Regions from separate parts of the Flavobacterium sp. PLA-DH12 genome, predicted to be linked through region 1. Evidence: riboswitches for the same ligand, from Rfam matches in the RefSeq annotation. Region 1 holds a riboswitch; each other region holds the start of a gene.
What was found. Region 1 has a riboswitch for S-adenosylmethionine ahead of AC5ZCW_RS07800 (DUF4369 domain-containing protein). Riboswitches for the same ligand answer to the same signal wherever they lie in the genome.
Positions count from the first base shown of each region.

Region 2: linked by a shared signal. The riboswitch ahead of AC5ZCW_RS17105 (alpha/beta fold hydrolase) and the one ahead of AC5ZCW_RS07800 (DUF4369 domain-containing protein) in region 1 are both predicted to bind S-adenosylmethionine.
Region 3: linked by a shared signal. The riboswitch ahead of AC5ZCW_RS17020 (homocysteine S-methyltransferase family protein) and the one ahead of AC5ZCW_RS07800 (DUF4369 domain-containing protein) in region 1 are both predicted to bind S-adenosylmethionine.

Region 1 covers NZ_JCAMPD010000003.1:350,586-352,854, reverse strand. The annotation lists gene AC5ZCW_RS07805 (TlpA family protein disulfide reductase) at 126-869, opposite strand; gene AC5ZCW_RS07800 (DUF4369 domain-containing protein) at 894-1,118, opposite strand; SAM riboswitch class I at 1,361-1,461, opposite strand; gene AC5ZCW_RS07795 (response regulator) at 1,677-2,132, opposite strand; gene AC5ZCW_RS07790 (PAS domain-containing sensor histidine kinase) at 2,141-2,269, opposite strand, start outside.
Region 2 covers NZ_JCAMPD010000009.1:22,940-25,208, forward strand. The annotation lists gene thrA (bifunctional aspartate kinase/homoserine dehydrogenase I) at 1-153, opposite strand, end outside; gene AC5ZCW_RS17105 (alpha/beta fold hydrolase) at 155-1,138, opposite strand; SAM riboswitch class I at 1,216-1,323, opposite strand; gene AC5ZCW_RS17110 (hypothetical protein) at 1,513-1,731, opposite strand.
Region 3 covers NZ_JCAMPD010000009.1:4,717-6,985, reverse strand. The annotation lists gene AC5ZCW_RS17025 (NAD(P)/FAD-dependent oxidoreductase) at 1-483, shown strand, start outside; SAM riboswitch class I at 843-959, shown strand; gene AC5ZCW_RS17020 (homocysteine S-methyltransferase family protein) at 1,290-2,269, shown strand, end outside.

The DNA of each region.
Region 1 (2,269 bases):
TTCTTTTTGTCATTTCGACGGAGGAGAAATCACACACGTAACTCGACAAAGATTGACGACTTTCTATATGGATTCTCTAGTGTGATTCCTCGTTCCTCGGAATGACAAGGTTGCGTATTTCTTTATTAAATTTTATTCTCTAAAAGCCTTTTTAGCGTAGCTTGCAATTCTTCTCCGTGCAGGTTTTTAGCAACGATTATTCCTTTAGAATCTACTAAATAATTCCCAGGAATAGCTCTAACTCCATATAATTTAGCAACGGCACTGTTCCAGAAAAGTAAGTCAGAAACATGTGTCCAGGTTAAATTATCATCCTTAATTCCCTTAATCCAGTTTTCTTTCTTTTTATCTAGAGAAATCCCTACGATGTTGAATCCTTTATCATGAAATTCTTTGTATGCCGCTACAATATTTGGGTTTTCTCTTCGGCATGGACCGCACCATGAAGCCCAAAAATCTACTAGAGTATAACCTCCTTTTAAATTGTCATAAAGTCGAACTGGTTTTCCTTCAGGATCATTGGTTGTAAAATCAGGGGCTTTTTTGCCTACTGCTAATCCGTCTAAAACAATAGCCAATTCTTTTAATTCTTTCACGTAAGTGGTATTCTGAAGACTTTTATCCAGCAAAGCAATGTTTTGGGTAATCTGCTCTGGCGTTAATCTATAAGACCAGTTTCTGTACAATACATAAGCAGAAACAATAGATTTTGGATTTTCTGTTATGAATTTGCTGATTTCTACATCTTTGCTCTTTTTATAGGTTTCGAATAAATCTTGAGAAGCCGAACCTTCCACTACAGAAGCGGTATAATATTTCTTTGGACTCAGTTTTACCGAAATTGCATCTTTTTCAAGGAAAACATACAAAGGCGAGCTTTCTGTATTGACACTTTAACCGTATAATTCTGGTGTTTTTACTTTTGTTTTAAAACTAAAATTTCCGTCTTTTACCTTTGCTGAATCTATCGTGGTAAACATTTTATTGTGAAACTTCTGCAAGTAAACATATTGTGTCACTGTATCGACAACAGTTCCTTTTAATTGTAAATTACTTTCCTGCGCCTGAGTTTGAACGGCTCCAAGAAACAAAGCAAAACCCAATAGTATTTTTTTCATTTTATTTTTAGTTTTTAAGATTATACAAAAGAATTTCTGGCCAATGCCAAAGGACATTAGCGAATTTTAATTATTTAAAGAAGGAAATTTGGTAGAACTAATCTATTCTCGCTAGAAAAAGGCAAAGCTGTTTTCTTCGAAAATGGAATTCATAAGCTCATAACCGGCGTATAAAAATGATTCTGCTTTCATTTTAATAATTTTTAATTGGATGAACTTAAACAGATTTTCGGATGAAATCTTTCTTATCTGCCCGCTTAAAGCGGAAGGATTTAGCACCTTATTCGGCAACAGGTTGCTAAGACTTCAATGGGCCTATTCCCTCAGTCTTTCTGGATAAGTATCATTTTTTAATTTTTCTGACACAAATATATATTAATTCTACCGAATTAGTCAAGTTTAATTTGTGTTTTTTATTTTTTTCTTTAAAAAAATGGCGCTAATAAAACCACAACGCTATAAAAATCAATAAATTAAAATAAATTTGTTTTTATTTACAAACTCCTTTTTATAAAAGAAATTCATACTTTTTTTTCATAGAAAAGCAAAGTATTTTACTTATTCAGCAGTAAACACATGCAGAAATTTATTCTTTTCTAGATCGAAAAGTGCTTTTTTTAATCCCTTATCAAGGTTTGAAGTAATCGATCCAAGAACCTTTTTTAGATCCTTAAAATCAGTTGGTTTGACAAAATAGCATACAGCACCAAGATTTGCTGCCGCTTCTAAATCGTTTTTATGTGAAGAAGTAGAAATCATAACGACTGGAATTCCTTTATAATTCTCATTCAATTTCAGCCTTTTCAAACATTCCCACCCGTTCATTATAGGCATATTCAAATCCAGAAAGACAATCCCTGGAATTTCTTCTTGTTTTTCGAGTAATTTTAACGCTTCGCTTCCATTTTCGGCACAATGACAAATAATACTTTCATCTATATCTGCCAGTGCTTCACAAAACATTTCTGCATCATCCTGATCATCATCTGCCAATAAAATTATCTTTTTCCCCATAGTTTTAATTAAATGTCTTTTTCTTTTTGTTCAAATGGCAGTGTTATGCTAAAAACTGCTCCTTTATCAGCAATTCCTGTTGCGCTAATACTTCCTCCATGCCGTTCGGCAATTTTTTTACAGAGAGACAAACCTAA
Region 2 (2,269 bases), on a different contig from region 1:
AATAAACTCTAATTCGTCAGTAGCATTTCCGCGTGCAGAAACTACAACGGCAATTTTTTCACCTTGATTTACTTTATCAGAAATGATTGAAACAACTTTGTTAAGTCCTTCTCCGTTTGCTAACGATTTACCTCCAAATTTTAATACTTTCATTTTATTTCTTTATTGTTTCTGCCTTAAAAATATCGGCAAGTAAATGATCTAATTGTTTGTACTCGATTAAAAAAGCGTCATGTCCGTGAACCGAATCAATTTCGCTATAGAAAACATTGTCTTTAAACTTCTTCAACTCTTCATAAGTTTCTACGTTTTCTTTTGCTGTAAAAAACAAATCTGAATTGATTCCGACAATATGAATTGAAGCTTTTGTTTTAGACATTAAGTTTTCAAAACTTTCACTATTTCTAGTAATATCAATTGTTTTAAGCAACTGATTCATTAATTTATAAGAAGACAACTGAAATCTTTTCTGCAATTTTTTTCCATGATGCGCCAACCAGCTTTCGATATTAAAAATTAAAAGATCTTGGTTTATGGTACGCTGAAATTTTTCTTTGAAAGATTCTGGCGAACGGTAACAAAGCATGGCATGTATTCTGGCGTCTTCAATTGGTTTCGACGAATTATTAAGAATTTGCTCTTGTAAAAAGCAATTTGCGATAAGCCAATCTGTCGATTTCCAGTCGCTCGCTATCGGAATAAGGTTTTCTGTGATATTTGGCGCTAATGCTAAAATTTCCCAAGCAATTCCACCTCCAACAGAACCTCCAATAACTGCAAAAAGCTTTTCGATATTTAAAGTTTTCACACCTTCGATAAAAATTCTTGCAATGTCTCTTGCTGTAAAATCTAAATAGTTATCGATTAAGAAAGAATCGTTTCCGTTTCCTGGAACATCAAAAGACAAAATGGTGTAAACAGCAGTATCAATGGTTTTGCCTTCGCCAATCAAGTCATTCCACCAGCCACTTTCGCCAGTAACTTGCGAATTTCCAGTTAAAGCATGGTTAACCAAAACAATAGGCGCGCTGTGCAGAGGTTGACCTGCCAGCGTAAAACTTAATGGTATAGAATGATAAGTTGCATCACTTTCTGTGATGAAATCTTGAATTATAATGGGATTTGGTATATTTTCCAATTTCAAATCTGTTGTATTATTGATTTGTATATGGAAATATTAGAAAGAAAAACTAGGTTTAACTAGAAAAAATCTTGTTGTTATCTTTCCACGTTTGGCGTGGTAGAATGTAGCACCTTCTTCGTTTTAACGAAGGGTTGCTAAGGCTTCATCGGGTCTAATCCCTCGTCCTTTCTTTATAACATTTCAATACGTGTTTGAACTTAACGGTGCAAATTAACTACTATTTTCTCTAACAAACAAATTTTATCTAAAAGTGTTTGTTAAATTTCTGAGACTTATTTTAGCAAAAACTATTATACGCAAAAATTTACCGAACAAAAATGTCCAGTAAAATTAAGCAGGTTTTACCCTAGTTTATGATGCTTTTCCGTTTAGATAAAAAGCGTTTCATTTTCTTTTGAATACATCAAAAACAATAAAGAGTTAGGTACTTTTTTCTCTGCTGCTTTACCTTCCTCTGTGATTTCAGCCTCTGTTATTCCGAATCTTGGATGAGCCAATTCGTTTATTGGTGGAGGCGGATTATTTTTTCTTGTTCTTCTATTTTTCAAATCTGAAATTTTTTCTGCTAAGTAGTTCAATGTGCTCATGATATTAAGTTTTAGTTAAGTTGCGTTTTATAATCTTTATTTCTCTTTTATGTTTGTGTTAAGCCCCTTTCGGGAATAAAAAAACCCTTTTGGATTTTCTAGATACCAAAAGGGTTTAAGTTTTTAAACTCATTTATACTTTTAGTATCAACAGACGTATGCGCAAATAAGCGCGACAGTAAACATCTTGTTCATCTGTAAGGATTTATTCATCTGTGATTTATATTGTATTTTATTTAAATTCTGCATTTGTTGTAAATTAAAAAGCCTCCCAATTTTTCTTGGGAGGCTTTTACTATATTATTATTGTATTCTTACAATTTTTTTAAGCAATAGACACCCCAGCCTCGGTATTAACCGAAATGGCACAAAACATTTTGTTGACTTTTAAGTTCATTTGATTTCTAGTAGATTTTGGGTATAACAAATATGCAAATATTTTTTTTATTACACAAATTAAATTCAAGAATTTAATTACAAAAATCGTTAAAAATCAGTTTTTTAACGACAAAAAACATCTTACAAAAACGAAAACGAA
Region 3 (2,269 bases), on a different contig from region 1:
GATTCAGTAGAAAAAGTACAGGAATTAAAATCAGCCGGAAAAATTAAATTAATCACTCCAGCAGAAGTTATCGGAATCAATGGTGCTGAGCATGTTGAGTCATTAGATATCGAAGAAAACGGCGCACACCGTAAAATCGAATGTGACTACTTCATCCCACTTTTCGGATTGACTCCAAAATTAGGTCCAATTGGAGACTGGGGATTAGAAATAGAGAAAAATGCTATTAAAGTAAATAATGCATTAGATTACCAAACTAACATTCCTGGAATCTTCGCAATTGGAGACGTAAATACATACCCAGGAAAATTAAAGTTGATCCTTTGTGGTTTCCACGAAGCAACTTTAATGTGCCAAGCTGCTTATTCAATCATTAACCCAGGTAAAAAATATGTATTGAAATATACAACGGTTTCAGGTGTAGATGGTTTCGACGGAACTCGTAAAGAAGCGCCAAAAGCAGTTGTGAAGGCGATTGTTTAATCTGAGGTGCTGAGGTTCTAAGGTACTAAGGCGCTAAGGTTTTTAAATATTGTAAAGCCCAAACTTTTTAAAGTTTGGGCTTTTTTAATTACCATGAATAATCCCAGAGGGATGATATATTTATAGAAAAGAAATTATTCGTTTGCAAAAGCTCCAGCGGAGCGAAATATATGTCGCTCTGCTGGAGCTTTTGCGTTGTGTAGATTGTTTTCTATAAATATTATGCTCCTCCGGAGCTAAATCAAGCAAAAGATAAAACCTAAGAACCTTAGCACCTAAGTCCCTCAGAACCTTAGAAAAAAAACATTTGCAAATCGAAACCCTATTTCATAACTTTGCACTGTTCTTAAAATTATTGTTCGTTATCACGAAAGGCGGAGGGATAGACCCGATGAAACCTTAGCAACCCTTTATCATAAAGAAGGTGCTAAATTCTACTTTATACGATATTTTCCAGTATTAAAGATAGATAACACAAATACATACTCGTATTTCTCAAAACTTTTCTCGATAACATATAATATTTACTGAAACAACTCAGTAAAGGAGCGAATCATTGGCGCATTTTTGCAGTCAGTAGTTCCCGCTTTTCGTTGCAATCTTTTGATTTTTTAAAGAAAAAATCAAAAGGATTTCCACTTCAATCGGGGCTAATGAGCCAGCAATAGTGCATTTTTGGAATTAATGTGAAAAAAATATCGAAGGTTAAACCCGACAGGTTTTCAAAACCTGTCGGGTTTAAATAGAACCTTCAAAAATTATAATTAAAAAAGCTTTGTGCCTTAGCGCCTTAGCGGCAAAAGAATATGGCAATTACAATTCAAGAAGCAATAAAAAAAAATATCCTAATCCTTGACGGAGCAATGGGAACAATGTTGCAACGCTATAATTTCTCCGAAGAAGATTTCAGAGGAGAGCGTTTCAAAGATTTCCCGCATCCGTTAAAAGGAAACAACGATTTACTATCCCTAACACAACCACAAGCGATTCGCGATGTACACGCCGCATATTATGAAGCAGGTGCTGACATTGTAGAAACCAATACCTTCTCTGGAACGACAATCGGTATGGCCGATTATCACATGGAAGATTTGGTTTACGAGTTAAACTACGAATCGGCAAAAATCGCACGCGAGGTTGCCGATGAGTTTACCGCTAAAAATCCGGAAAAACCACGTTTCGTAGCCGGTTCAATCGGACCAACAAACCGTACAGCGAGTATGTCGCCAGATGTAAACGATCCAGGTTACAGAGCCGTAACATTTGACGATTTACGTATTGCTTACAAACAACAAGTCGAAGCTTTAATGGATGGTGGTTGTCATTTGCTTTTGGTCGAAACAATTTTCGATACATTAAATGCAAAAGCAGCACTTTTTGCAATCGAGGAAGTAAAAGAAGAACGCAATCTGGATATTCCAATCATGGTTTCAGGAACGATTACCGATGCATCTGGAAGAACGCTTTCTGGACAGACAGTTGAAGCGTTTTTAATTTCAGTTTCACATATTCCGTTATTAAGCGTAGGATTCAATTGCGCTCTTGGAGCCGATTTGCTGAAACCGTATTTAAAAACATTAGCACATAACACAAGCTTTAATGTTTCGGCACATCCAAATGCAGGATTGCCAAATGCATTCGGACAATACGATGAAACGCCAGAGCAGACGCAAGTTTTCATTAAAGAATATTTAGAGGATAATTTAATCAATATCATTGGTGGTTGTTGTGGAACAACGCCAGATCATATCCGATTAATGGCTGAGGTTGCGAAAGATTATAAGCC